3 regions of the Microbacterium sp. EG9 genome follow, and region 3 is predicted to be linked to each of the others. Evidence: predicted binding sites of a transcription regulator. Region 3 holds the regulator's gene; each other region holds the start of a gene.
The links. Region 3 encodes LexA, which represses DNA repair genes until DNA is damaged. Its sites were predicted from a motif close to TCGAACANNTGTTCGA; they were not measured.

Region 1 (4,202 bases), 1.3 Mb from region 3:
GTCGCCGCGGCGACCGCAGAGTTCATGCGTTCGATGCAAGACCGGGTCAGTCTCTGGCCGCTGTGGGGCTGGTGGTTGGCAACGACCTTCGTCGTTCCATTGGTGCTGTTGCTGTTCGCGAAGTCGGCGATTCCCGCAGAGGTCGGCATGAAGCTGATGCTCTTAGTGAGCTGGGCGACGTTCGGCCTTGCGAGTTCGAGGACGCTGGAGCGACTCGTCATGAGGCGCCTGCCCAAGAATGCGCGCCTCGATTGGATCGCCGCGGCGGCTTCGGTTGTCCTCGGTGCGCTCGGCGGGTTGGCAGTTCCGCTGGCCGCCATAGATCTCGTTGCAGCGCCGCGGTCGGTCGAGGCGTACGCAGTCGCGGTGACGTGCAATGGCGTGCGGGTGCCTGCCGTCGGGATTTCTCCGACGGTGTACGTCGATTCGCGCCCCAGTGAGACATTCGTGGCCGACGCGCAGGGCCGGGTGCAGTATGAGTTGCCGGTCTACTGGGAGACCTACCGGATGGATCTTCCGAACGCGGACAACAGCGGGATTGCTCGAACGGAGCACTGGAAGCAGGGGCTCGAGGGGGTTTACCCCGAAGTCCTCAGCACTCTTCTGTCGTTCGGGCTCGTGCGCGACTCTCTCGACTACGTAGAAGGGGGCTGGGAGGTTACTCAGCGGAACTGCGATCTCGCGCCCTGACAACGCTGTTCAGGCGCGTGGCAAAGCGGCCGTCGTCGATCCACTCTCACGGCTCAGCCGTCCGCAGACTCCCGTCTGTCCGATCGGGTGGTGTCGGAGGATGTGTCGTCGGTACTCATCCCCGCTGACGCTTCCCGTGCGTGGTGCTCAGAACGGTGGTGGGTCGTCGGTGTGCGGGACGAATCGGACGAGGCTGGGTGGGTGGTCTTCGTAGTGTCGTCCGGCCGGTGAGGTCCATTGGAGGGTTCCGTGGCCGAGGTGTCGGACCTGCCAGGCGGTGTGGTGTTTGACGGTGTGGTGGCGGCGGCACAGGTGGGCGAGGTTGTCGGGTGCTGTGGGGCCGCCGTCTGCGGCTGCGGTGGTGTGGTCGTGGTCGCACCGGTGGGCGGGGCGGGTGCAGCCGGGGGTGCGGCAGCGTTCATCCCTCGCAGCGAGGTAACGGCGGATCTCGGCGGACGGCCGGTACCGGTCGACGGCGACGGGGACGCCGGTGGCCGAGTCGATGAACACCCGATCCCACCCGGGGGCCAGGGCGGCCAACCGTCGGGCGATCGCGGGGTCGATGGGCCCGTACCCGGCGAGCAGGGGCGGGCCTCCGTCGGGGTCACCGGCGAGGGTGAGGGCAGGGACCGTCACCTGGATCTGCGCCGTCACCGCTTCCACTCCGGCGCCAGTGGCGCGGGTGGAGGGAGTAGCGGTCAGGAGCAGGTCGGTGAGGATGTCCGCGCGCACCTGCGCGAGCGTGCGGGAGTCCTTCACGGCGGTCGTGACCGTGGGCGTGGTCGTGCAGGTCACGTCGGTGGCGCGAGCGGGGCCGGTGGCGGGGGTGGGGCCGGTGATGAGCGTCTCGTCACACCGGGTGTCGCTCGTGCCCCGCGCGACGCACGTGTTCACATCGGTGTCGACACCGCCGAAGGCATCCGCGTCGGCGGCATCCGCGGCACCGTCGCTGTCCTCGTCGGTCTGATCGAGGATCGCCCGACCCCGGGCGGTCAGGGTGTCGTGGATCGCGTGGGCGAGCGGCGCGGGAAGATCCGCGATCAACCGGGCCATCCCGTCGTCGAGGGGGAACAAGCGGACGGAGCGTTCGTCATACGCTCGCTGCGCAGCCTCAGTGAACGCGGCAGGGTCAATAGTCGCCGCGATCGCCTTCGCCGCCGCGCTCATCCGCGCAGGCGACTCCGACCGGGCCGCCTGCAGAGCGAGGGTTTCGTACCGTGACCGGTCCTCCTCGGTCGTCAACATCGTGCCGGTGCGGCTGATCGCCCACGCATGAGCGGCATCGATCTCCCCGCACGCCCACACCTCAAGCGTCCGCGGGAACAGGGTCGTCAGCAGGTAGGCCTCCGACATCCGCCGTTGCACACCCCGATCCGACACCCGCAATGCCATCGCGAGCTCGAGAGCGACTTCCCGCAACGGCAGATCCGCATCCGACGACCGCACCGACCCACCCCGCTGCTGCGCCTCCTGCCTGAGTACCGCGGCACGTTCCGCGACCAGTCCCACGGCATCGGCCAGGAACCTCGCCTCCGCGGCCTGCGCGGCAGCCGCACGACGCCGCGCATCCACGACACCGGTCACCACGGCATCCAACCCGGGCCAGGTCGTATCACCCTCACGGGTACTCGTCAGCGCGTGCATCATCACCCCTGACCCGGCCACGACCGGAGGACAGGACCCGCAACAGAAGGTGGGCACGCGCGGGGTTTCTTCCCTCCATAATAGAACAAAGCTTCGAAGAGCGCAAGAGAACATTCCCCTCGGCCCGCGCCGTCCATCGGGCGGGTAGCCTCGGAGCATGGTCGCCGTCCCGCTCACGCTGCGCGCAACGACGCACGCCGCGCGACAGGACGGCGCCGTTTCCGCGCCCCGGTCGACGTCGCCGGCAGCGCCCGGCGCCCCGCTCGTCGACCGCTTCGGCCGGGTGCACCGTGACCTGCGCATCTCACTCACCGACCGCTGCTCGCTCCGCTGCACCTACTGCATGCCCGAGCAGGGCAACGAGTGGCTCGCGCGCACCAGCATCCTCTCCACCGACGAGATCGTCCGCGTGGCCGCGGTGGCCGCGGCATCCGGGATCACGACGTTCCGCCTCACCGGTGGCGAGCCGCTCCTGCGCGCCGACATCGTCGACGTCGTGCGGCGCCTTGCGGCGATCGAGGGTCCGAGCGGCCCCGTCGAGATCGCCCTGACGACCAACGGCATCCGGCTGGGGGAGGTGCTGCCCGACCTCGTCGCGGCGGGACTGCAGCGGCTCAACATCTCGATCGACACGCTCGACCGCGAGCGGTTCCGCGAGCTCACCCGGCGGGACCGGCTGGACGAGGTGCGCGCGGGGATCGCCGCCGCCGCGGCGTCGGGTCTGCGACCGCTCAAGCTCAACGCCGTCGCCATGCGCGGCGTGAACGAGGACGAGCTCGCCGACCTGGTCGCCTTCGCGCTCGACCACGGCGCCGAGATGCGCTTCATCGAGCAGATGCCCTTGGATGCCGGGCACACGTGGGACCGCTCGCAGATGGTCACCCGCGACGAGATCCTCGCCGCTCTCGCCGCCCGGTGGACCCTCGATCCGATCCCCGGGCGGGGCGGAGCGCCCGCGGAGCGCTTCCTCCTCGACGGCGGTCCCGCGACGGTCGGCGTCATCGCCTCGGTGACGGCCCCCTTCTGCGGCGCGTGCGACCGGCTGCGGCTGACCGCCGACGGGCAGCTGCGCAACTGCCTGTTCTCGAACGACGAGTACGACCTGCTGCCCGTGCTGCGCGCGGCCGGCTCCGACGACGCCGCGATCGACGCCGTGCTGCACGACTGCGTCGCGGGCAAGCTCCCCGGCCACGCGATCGACGATCCGTCGTTCCTGCAGCCGCATCGCGGGATGAACGCGATCGGCGGCTGAGCCGCATCCGGCGCGCCCGGGTCAGGCCTCGATGCGACCTCCGGCGAGGCGCACCGTGCGGTCGACGAGTCCGGCCGGCACCTCGACGTGCGAGATCAGGACGACGGCTCGATCGGGACCGACGGCCGACAGCAGGTCGGTGAGCAGCGCATCCGAGGCGTCGACGTCGACACCGGCGGTGGGCTCGTCGAGCACCAGCACGGGGAAGCCGTGCAGCAGCGCCCGCGCCAGGGCGATGCGCTGGGCCTGCCCTCCCGACACGAGCGCGCCGCGCTCCCCGACGCGCGCGTCCAGTCCGCCGCGCTCGTGCAGCCAGTCGCCCAGACCGACCCGCTCCAGCACGGCCTCCAGCTCGGCATCCGTCGCGGTGTCGTGGGCGAAGAGAAGATTCTGCCGGATGTCCTCGTCGAAGAGCATCGGCTGCTGTTCGCACAGTCCGACCGTCTCCCGTACGTCGTCGGGATCGAGATCGGCGACGTCGACGCCGCCGATCGTGTAGCGCCCGCGCACGGTGTCGAGGAAGCGGACCAGCACGTGCGCCACGGTCGTCTTGCCCGCGCCGCTGGAGCCCACCACGAGCACGCGCTCGCCCGGGGCGATCGACAGGTCGAGGTCG
Region 2 (4,202 bases), 1.6 Mb from region 3:
GACGCGAGGGGCGCCGCGACGAGGGGATGAAGGAGATGGAGGATGCGGATATTTAGCATGACTAATGAGCTATGCTAAATATCGGAATGAGCACCGATACCACCCCCGCCGCACCCGAACTGTCCACCGCCGCCTCCGATCTGCGAATGGCGACCTTCCGCCTCGCGCGACGTCTGCGCTCGCAGCGCGCGGTCGACACGATGAGCGACGGCCAGTTCGCCGTGCTCGCGGCCCTGTCGGTGCACGGCCAGCACACCCTCGGCGAGCTCGCCGACCGGGAACGGGTCTCGGCGCCGTCGATGAACCGCACCGTGAACGGGCTGGAGGAGTCGGGCTACCTCACCCGCACCGCCGACGCGGACGATCGCCGCAAGGTGAACATCGCGCTGACCGACACCGGCCGCGCGGTCGTGGACGAGACGGTGCGCCGCCGCGACTCGTGGCTCGAGCAGGCCCTGTCCGAGCTCACCGACGAGCAGCGCGACCTCCTGAGCGCCGCGGCCGAGCTGATGCGCGAGGTGGCCGCGCGATGAGCTCCTCCGCGATGTTCCGCTCCTTCTCCGTCTTCAACTACCGCGTCTGGTTCATCGGCGCCCTCGTCTCCAACATCGGCGCATGGATGCAGGCCACGGCGCTCAGCTGGGTCGTTCTCACCCAGCTGACGCACAACGACGCGGGCGCCATGGGCGTCACGATGGCGCTGCAGTTCGCCCCGCCGCTGCTGCTCGTGAGCGTCACCGGCTGGGTCGCGGACCGCTTCGAGCGGCGCCGCCTGCTGATGGTGACGCAGGGATCGCTCCTGGTGCTGGGCGCGACCATCGGCATCCTGATCCTCAGCGGCGTCATGACGCTCCCGCTCATGTACGTGTTCGCCTTCGCGCTCGGACTGGTCGCCGCGTTCGACAACCCGGCGCGGCAGGCGTTCGTCTCCGATCTGGTCGACCGCGAGAACGCATCGAACGCGGTCGCGCTGAATGCGGCATCCTTCAACGGCGCCCGCATGATCGGGCCGGCCGTCGCCGGCATCGTGATCGTCGCGGTCGGCACCGGCTGGGTGTTCCTCGTGAACGCCGTCACCTTCCTCGCGATGATCGTGGCCCTGCGCCTCATCCGCTCCGAGGAGCTGGTGCCGCGGATCACGGCGCCGGGGGCGTCGCGCCTGGCCGACGGGTTCCGCTACGTCGGCGGGCGCCCCGACCTGGTCGTCACGTTCATCATGGTGTTCCTGCTCGGCGCCTTCGGCATGAACTTCCCGATCTTCGCCTCGACGATGGCGCTCGAGTTCGGTCGTGACGCCGACGGCTACGGCCTGCTCAGCTCGATCCTCGCGATCGGCTCGCTCGCGGGGGCCCTGCTGGCCGCGCGCCGCGATCGCGCGCGCATGCGCCTCGTGATCGTCGGCACGGGGATGTTCGCGGTCGCGGGCACCGTGTCGGCCTTCATGCCCGACTACTGGCTGTACGCCCTCACGCTGATGTTCACCGGGTTCGCCGTCGTCACGACGCTCACCACCGCCAACGGCTACGTCCAGACGACGACCGATCCGGCCCTGCGCGGCCGCGTGCTGGCGCTCTACATGGCGATCCTCATGGGCGGGACGCCCATCGGCGCCCCGATCGTCGGCTGGGTCGCCGCGGAGTACGGCGCCCGCGCCGCCATCCTCCTCGGCGCCGCGGCGGCGCTGGTCGCCTTCGCGATCGGGTTCGGCTGGCTCCTCTGGTCGGGGCGGCTGCACCGCCACGAGTCGCGCCGTTTCGCCCTCTCCCTCGACGAGACGCGACCGCTGACCGTCGTGGCGCCCGAGGAGTTCAGCGACGAGGTCGCCGGGACGACGCCGATCTCGCTGCCCGACCCGACGCGGCGGTAAGCGGCGGATGCCGCGATCCCACGGGGTCCGGCACCGATGTCGCTCTTGCGTGTTTCGAATGTTTGTTCTATAGTAGGGTGAAGAAACCCCGTGCGTGCCCACCTTCCGTTGCGGGTCCTGTCCTCCGGTTGTGGCCGGGTCAGGGGTGATGATGCACGCGCTGTCGACTATCCGTGAGGGTGATACGACCTGGCCCGGGCTGGATGCCGTGGTGACCGGTGTCGTGGATGCGCGGCGTCGGGCGGCTCAGGCGCAGGCCGCCGAGGCGAGGTTGCTGGCCGCGGCAGTGGATGTGGTCGCGGAACGTGCCGCGGTGCTGAGGCAGGAGGCGCAGCAACAGGGGCGGTCGGTGAAGTCGTCGGATGCGGATCTGCCGTTGCGGGAAGTCGCGTTGGAGCTCGCGATGGCGCTGCGGGCGTCGGATCGGGGTGTGCAACGCCGGATGTCGGAGGCATACCTGCTGACCACCCTGTTCCCGCGGACGTTTGAGGTGTGGGCGGGCGGGGAGATCGATGCCGCTCACGCGTGGGCGATCAGCCGCACCGGCACGCTGTTGACGACCGAGGAAAACCGGGCACGCTACGAGACCCTCGCTCTGGAGGCGGCCCGGTCGGAGTCGCCTGCGCGGATGGCGGCGGCGGCGAAGGCGATCGCGGCGACCATCGACCCGACTGCGTTCACCCAGGCTGCGCAGCGCGCGTATGAGGAGCGGTCCGTGCGGTTGTTCCCGTTGGAGGATGGGATGGCCAGACTCATCGCGGATCTTCCCGCCCCGCTCGCACACGCGATCCACGACACCCTGACGGCCCGGGGTCGGGCGATCCTCGACCAGACCGACGAGGGCATCGACGGTGAGGCGGATGCCACCGACGCGGCTGCCCTCACCGGCGCCGACACGCTCATCACCGGCCCCGCCCGCCCCACCGACGCGACCTGCACGACCACGCCCACGGCCACGACCCCGACCGCCGTGAAGGACTCCCGCACTCTGGCGCAGGTGCGCGCGGACATCCTCACCGACCTGCTCCTGACCGCCACTGCCTCCACCCGCGCCACCGGGGCCGGTATCGAGGCGGTGACGGCGCAGATTCAGGTGACGATCCCCGCCCTCACGCTCGCCGGCGACCCGAACAGCGGCCCGGCCCTCCTCACCGGGTACGGGCCCATCGACCCCGCGATCGCCCGCCGGTTGGCGGGACTCGCGCCTGGCTGGGATCGGGTGTTCACCGACCCGACCACCGGCATCCCCGTCGCCGTCGACCGGTACCGGCCGTCCGCGGAGCTGCGCCGCTACCTCGCCGCCCGGGATGAACGCTGCCGCACCCCCGGCTGCACCCGCCCCACCCACCGCTGCGACCGCGACCACACCACCCCCGCCAGCCACGGCGGCCACACCGCACCCGACAACCTCGCCCACCTGTGCCGCCGCCACCACACCGTGAAGCACCACACCGCCTGGCAGGTCAGACACCTCGGCCACGGAACCCTCCAATGGACCTCACCCACCGGACGACACTACGAAGACCACCCACGCAGCCTGGTGAGATTCGTCCCCGAACCCGCCACGCCGGCCGAGCCACCACCCTTCTGACGCCGCGCGTCGCGGGCGCCTCGGGCGTGTTGCTCGAGGATGGTGGGGCTCGATGTCGAGGTGAGCGGGAACCATACGATGGGGAAATGGACTTCCTCGCCGCTCCAGTTCTCAGCAATGAGTTCGTGCGTGTGGAACCGCTCAGCGCGGCGCATCGCGCCGACCTGGTCGACGCCGTTCGAGTGGGCAATATGTGGGAAGCCTGGTACACCCACATTCCCTCGCCGGACGAGATGTCGGGGACCATCGAGAACCGTCTCGCCGCGCACGCCGAGGGCTCGATGGTTCCGTGGGCTGTGATCGATGCCGCCTCCGACCGTGCCGTCGGCATGACGTCGTACCTGAACATCGAGCCGACGAATCGACGCCTGGAGATCGGAGGCACGTGGCTGGGCAGGAATGCGCAAGGAACAGGGATCAACCCCGCCGCCAAGCTGTTGCTGCTGAGTCGCGCGTTCGACGATCTGGGCTGCGGGGCAGTCGAGTTCCGCGCGCACTGGCACAACCGGCAATCCCGCACGGCCATCGAGAAGCTGGGCGCGAAGCAAGACGGCGTGTTGCGTAACCACACGGTCTTCGAGAACGGGACCATCCGCGACACGGTCGTGTACTCGATCATCGACGGGGAATGGCCGACCGTGAAGTACGGCCTTCAGGAGCGCCTCAATGTCCTCCGCTCCACCGAGAGCTCGCGCTAGCAGAGGCAGGTTCCCGCAACACTCCCTACCGCGACTGCGCGACCAG
Region 3 (4,202 bases):
GGACGATCGGGCAGGAGCGTGAGCGCCGAGCGCGAATCGCGCGGCGCGAACTCCTGGTACGCCTCGTCGACGATCACGATGCCGGGCGCCGCGTCGTACACCGCCTCGATGACGTCGAGGCCGAGCGGGGTGCCGGTCGGGTTGTTCGGCGCGCAGAGGAAGACGATGTCCGGCTGGGCGCGCTCGATCTGGGCAGCGGCGTCCTCCGGGGCGAGGGTGTAGTCGACGCCCCGGGTGCCGTGCGCGTAGGTCGCCCCCGTCGCCCGCGTCAGCAGCGGGTACATCGAGTAGGTGGGAGCGAAGCCGAAGGCGGTGCGTCCCGGACCTCCGAAGGCCTGCAGCAGGTGCTGGAGGACCTCGTTCGACCCGTTGGCGGCCCAGATCTGAGCCGCCGACAGGCCGTGACCCAGATACTCCGCGAATCCCTCGCGCAGAGCCGTGAACTCCCGGTCGGGGTACCGGTTCACCTCGCGCAGCGCGCGCGCGACGCTGTCGAGGATGTCGTCGGCGACGTCCTCCGGCACCGGGTGGGTGTTCTCGTTGACGTTCAGCGCCACCGGCAGCGGCGCCTGAGGCGCCCCGTAGGGTGTCAGCCCGCGCAGATCGTCGCGGAGGGGAAGGTCATCGAGTCGGACGCTCACCCTGAACATCGTAGACGGCGCACTGCACGACACGGCGCCCCGAGAGGGCTCCCGGCGCCGGGAGCATCAGCGCCCGGCGCTGTACTCCGCCGGGATCGCGACGCTCTGGCCGATGTCGAGGCTTCCCGACGGCAGCGCGTTCAGCCGCATGATCGCGTCGACCACGTCGCGCGGATCGGCATCGGGCGCGACGGCGTGCGCGATCGACCAGAGCGTGTCACCGGGCTGCACCGTGACGTGGGCGAAGGAGACCCCGGAGCCGTTCTCGTTCGAGGCGAGCGCGCCGCCACCGGACAGGATCGCGATGCTGAGGGCGATCACCGCGGGCACGGAGGCGAGCAGCGCGAGGACCCGCCGACCCCGTGCCGTGAGACGCAGTCGCGTCGGGGTGTTCGTCGTGCGGACAGTCGTCATCGGGGTCGCCGCGACGAGACGGCCCCGGGGCGAGGCTCCGAGGATGTCGATCGTGGTCATGGGTTCCTCCTCAGGACGGGTGTCTCCGGGTGTCGAGAGATTCGCATCCGATCCTCGGCCGGGAGGGCCGGATGCGAATCTCTCTTCCGAATGTATCTTCGATGGTGTTCGGGTGTCAAGCACACGGTTCTCGCAGATGAATCGAAGGCGACACGCGGGCGCGTGCCGGTCGAGGCTGCGAAAACCGGATACGGTTTCGACAAGACGACCCCATCACCTACCTCCGACATTCGAAGGCGACGCCTTCGGGGGGACGCGATCGAAGGAGCGCGCGACATGGCCGAGAAGCCTCAGACACGCAGGCGGAAGAGCCTCAGCGACAAGCAGCTGAAGATCCTCGAGGTGATCCAGACCTCCATCGCCCGCCACGGCTACCCGCCGAGCATGCGCGAGATCGGCGATGCCGTCGGACTGAAGTCGCTGTCGAGCGTGACCCATCAGCTCAACCAGCTGGAGCTCAGCGGCTACCTGCGCCGCGACGCGGGCAAGACCCGCGCGATGGAGGTGCTCATCGACCTGCCCGGCGCGGCGGCGGAGAACCCCGCCGACCTCGCGCCCGCCCTCGGCGATGCCGCCCTCGTGCCGCTCGTGGGCCGCATCGCCGCCGGCGTGCCGATCACCGCCGATCAGCAGGTCGAGGAGATCTTCCCGCTGCCGCGACAGCTCGTGGGCAAGGGCGACCTGTTCATGCTCAAGGTCAGCGGCGAGTCGATGATCGACGCCGCCATCTGCGACGGCGACTGGGTCGTGGTGCGCTCGCAGCCGACGGCGGACAACGGCGAGATCGTGGCGGCGATGCTCGACGGCGAGGCCACCGTCAAGACCTTCCGCCAGCGCGACGGCCACACCTGGCTGCTCCCCCGCAACTCCGCGTTCGAACCGATCCTCGGCGACGACGCCGTGGTGCTCGGCCGCGTCGTCGCGGTTCTGCGCGCCGTCTGAGGATGGCCACCGCGCGCGGGGTGGCGTCGACGGCGGTGATCGTCGTCGCGGCGGTCCTGCTGCCCCTGTCGATCGTCAGCGGATGGGCGCGCACGCAGCTCGTCGACGAGGACGCGTTCGCGGCCACCCTCGCGCCGCTGTCGCAGGCCGTCGAGGTTCAGGACGCCGTGATCGCGGCATCGACCACGGCGATCGATGAGCGGCTCGACACGGCGGCGCTGACCGGCACGGTCATCGACGGCCTGATCGACCTCGGCATGGGCGACCGCGCGGCGCAGGCGCTGCGGCGCCTGGAAGGCCCGGCGGCGACGGCGCTGCAGCAGCTCGTGCACGTCGCCGTGGCCGACGCCGTGCGCTCGGACGCGTTCAGCACCGTCTGGGAGCAGGTCGTCCGCCGCTCCCATCGGGCACTGACCGTCGCGGCGACCTCCGACGGCGGCGGCGTCGTCGTGCAGACGGCCGACGGCCTCGGCATCCAGATCGGCGCGATCGTCGCGGCCGTCGAAGAGCGCCTCGTCGCGCAGGGCGCTCCGCTGGCTCCGTTCATCCCCGAAGTCGACCACGTCGTGATCATCGGTTCGGGTGACACCCTTTCGGCGATCCGGACGGGCTACGCCGTCGGCGTCGCTCTCGGCGGGTGGATGCCGGTGGTCACGGCCGTGCTGTTCATCGGCGGGGTCGTGCTCGCGCGACGCCGCGCCGCCGCTCTCGCCCGGGCGGGCATCGCCGCGGGGATCGGGTCGGCGATCCTGCTGATCGTCGCGGGGGTCGGCCGCCCGTGGGTGGCGTCCTCCGCGACGCAGGCGGACTTCTCCTCCGCCGCGGCGCTCGCGATCTACGACCGGCTCCTCGCCGGCGCCGTGGGCACGGCCGTGGTGGTGCTCATCGTGGCCCTCGTCCTCGTCGGAGCGGGCTGGCTCGCCGGCGCCTCGCAGCGCGCCGTGGCGCTGCGCCGCCGCGTGGCCCACCGGTGGGCTCACCGGACAGACGAGGCAGCCGCCGACGAGCCCACCGCGTGAGAGACGGCCTCAGTCCTCGTCGCGGTGCGGCTCCCGCTCCGGTGCGAGGACCGGCGCCAAGGCGACCCACGCCTCGGCGCGGACGAACACCGGGACGGCGTCCCGCGCCGACACGTCGACGGTGACCACGCGTCCGCCGGTCAGCGCCGCGCCGGTGCGCGCCTCGACCCACGATCCGGACGGCAGGTACACCGGCCACTCCCGCGCCCCGGGCTCGAGCACGGGGGCGACGAGCAGGTCGCTGCCCAGCATCCACTGCAGCGGATGCCGCCACACGGCCGCATCGGTCGGGTGGTCGAAGTACAGGGGGCGCATCATCGGCACCGACGAGGAGACGGCGCGCGCCGCCGCCTCGGCGAGGTACGGCACGAGGCGCTCGCGCCGCCGGACGAGCGCGCGCACCTCGGGGATCACCGCCTCGTCGCCCGTCCGCTCGGCGATGTTCCACGGCGTGCGGTCGTTGGAGGGCAGCCGGTGGTGGTTGAACTCGGAGTGGTACTGCATGATCGGCACGAACACGCTCGCCGCCATCGCCCGCACGTACAGTTCCGCGTCGGGGATGGGACCGGAGAAGCCCGCGATGTCCCAGCCCCAGTAGACGATCCCGCAGGATGCCGCGGAGAGCCCCGCGAACATCGACCAGCGGAACGCCTCCCACGTGGAGTTCTCGTCTCCCGCCCAGTACGCCCCGTGCGCGGGTGAGCCGGTGAAGCCGGCGCGACTGAAGGTGACGGGAGCCTTGCCCGCCGACTCCAGCAGCCGACCGTACGCGGCGGCGTACGCCACGGGGAAGCGGTTGTTGGCGACGTCGCCGGACGAGCCGTCGAGGTAGACGAGATCCTCGCCCCACGCGTGCTCGCCGCCATCGGTCTTGAAGCCGTCGATGCCGACCTCCTCCACGAGGTAGCGGCGCTTCTCGGTCCACCACGCGGCGGCACGCTCGTCGGTGAGGTCGGGCATGAGCGAGAGCGGGAACCACCACCCGCGGTTGCGGTACGGCCGCAGCGTCCCGTCCGGAGCGCTCTCCCGGATGACGACGCCCTCAGCGAGCGCGGCGCGCGCGTCCGCGGCCGCCTGGCCGGTGGGATGCGGGCGGAGCTTGAGCAGCGGGATCTGCCACAGGTGC

Region 1: AC6CQV_RS10445 (HNH endonuclease signature motif containing protein) is a predicted target of LexA. The motif match lies at 2,416-2,431, and genes of this name have one in related genera.
Region 2: AC6CQV_RS12060 (HNH endonuclease signature motif containing protein) is a predicted target of LexA. The motif match lies at 1,922-1,937, and genes of this name have one in related genera.

What each region holds. Positions count from the first base shown of each region.
Region 1 covers NZ_CM186217.1:2,214,436-2,218,637, reverse strand. The annotation lists gene AC6CQV_RS10450 (hypothetical protein) at 1-690, shown strand, start outside; gene AC6CQV_RS10445 (HNH endonuclease signature motif containing protein) at 838-2,334, opposite strand; gene moaA (GTP 3',8-cyclase MoaA) at 2,492-3,586, shown strand; gene cydC (thiol reductant ABC exporter subunit CydC) at 3,608-4,202, opposite strand, start outside.
Region 2 covers NZ_CM186217.1:2,556,525-2,560,726, forward strand. The annotation lists gene AC6CQV_RS12045 (DHA2 family efflux MFS transporter permease subunit) at 1-56, shown strand, start outside; gene AC6CQV_RS12050 (MarR family winged helix-turn-helix transcriptional regulator) at 87-533, shown strand; gene AC6CQV_RS12055 (MFS transporter) at 545-1,867, shown strand; gene AC6CQV_RS12060 (HNH endonuclease signature motif containing protein) at 2,019-3,458, shown strand; gene AC6CQV_RS12065 (GNAT family N-acetyltransferase) at 3,545-4,156, shown strand; gene AC6CQV_RS12070 (glycoside hydrolase family 2 TIM barrel-domain containing protein) at 4,182-4,202, opposite strand, start outside.
Region 3 covers NZ_CM186217.1:900,061-904,262, reverse strand. The annotation lists gene AC6CQV_RS04180 (histidinol-phosphate transaminase) at 1-650, opposite strand, end outside; gene AC6CQV_RS04175 (LysM peptidoglycan-binding domain-containing protein) at 708-1,115, opposite strand; gene lexA (transcriptional repressor LexA) at 1,392-2,057, shown strand; gene AC6CQV_RS04165 (hypothetical protein) at 2,060-3,076, shown strand; gene AC6CQV_RS04160 (glycoside hydrolase family 31 protein) at 3,086-4,202, opposite strand, start outside.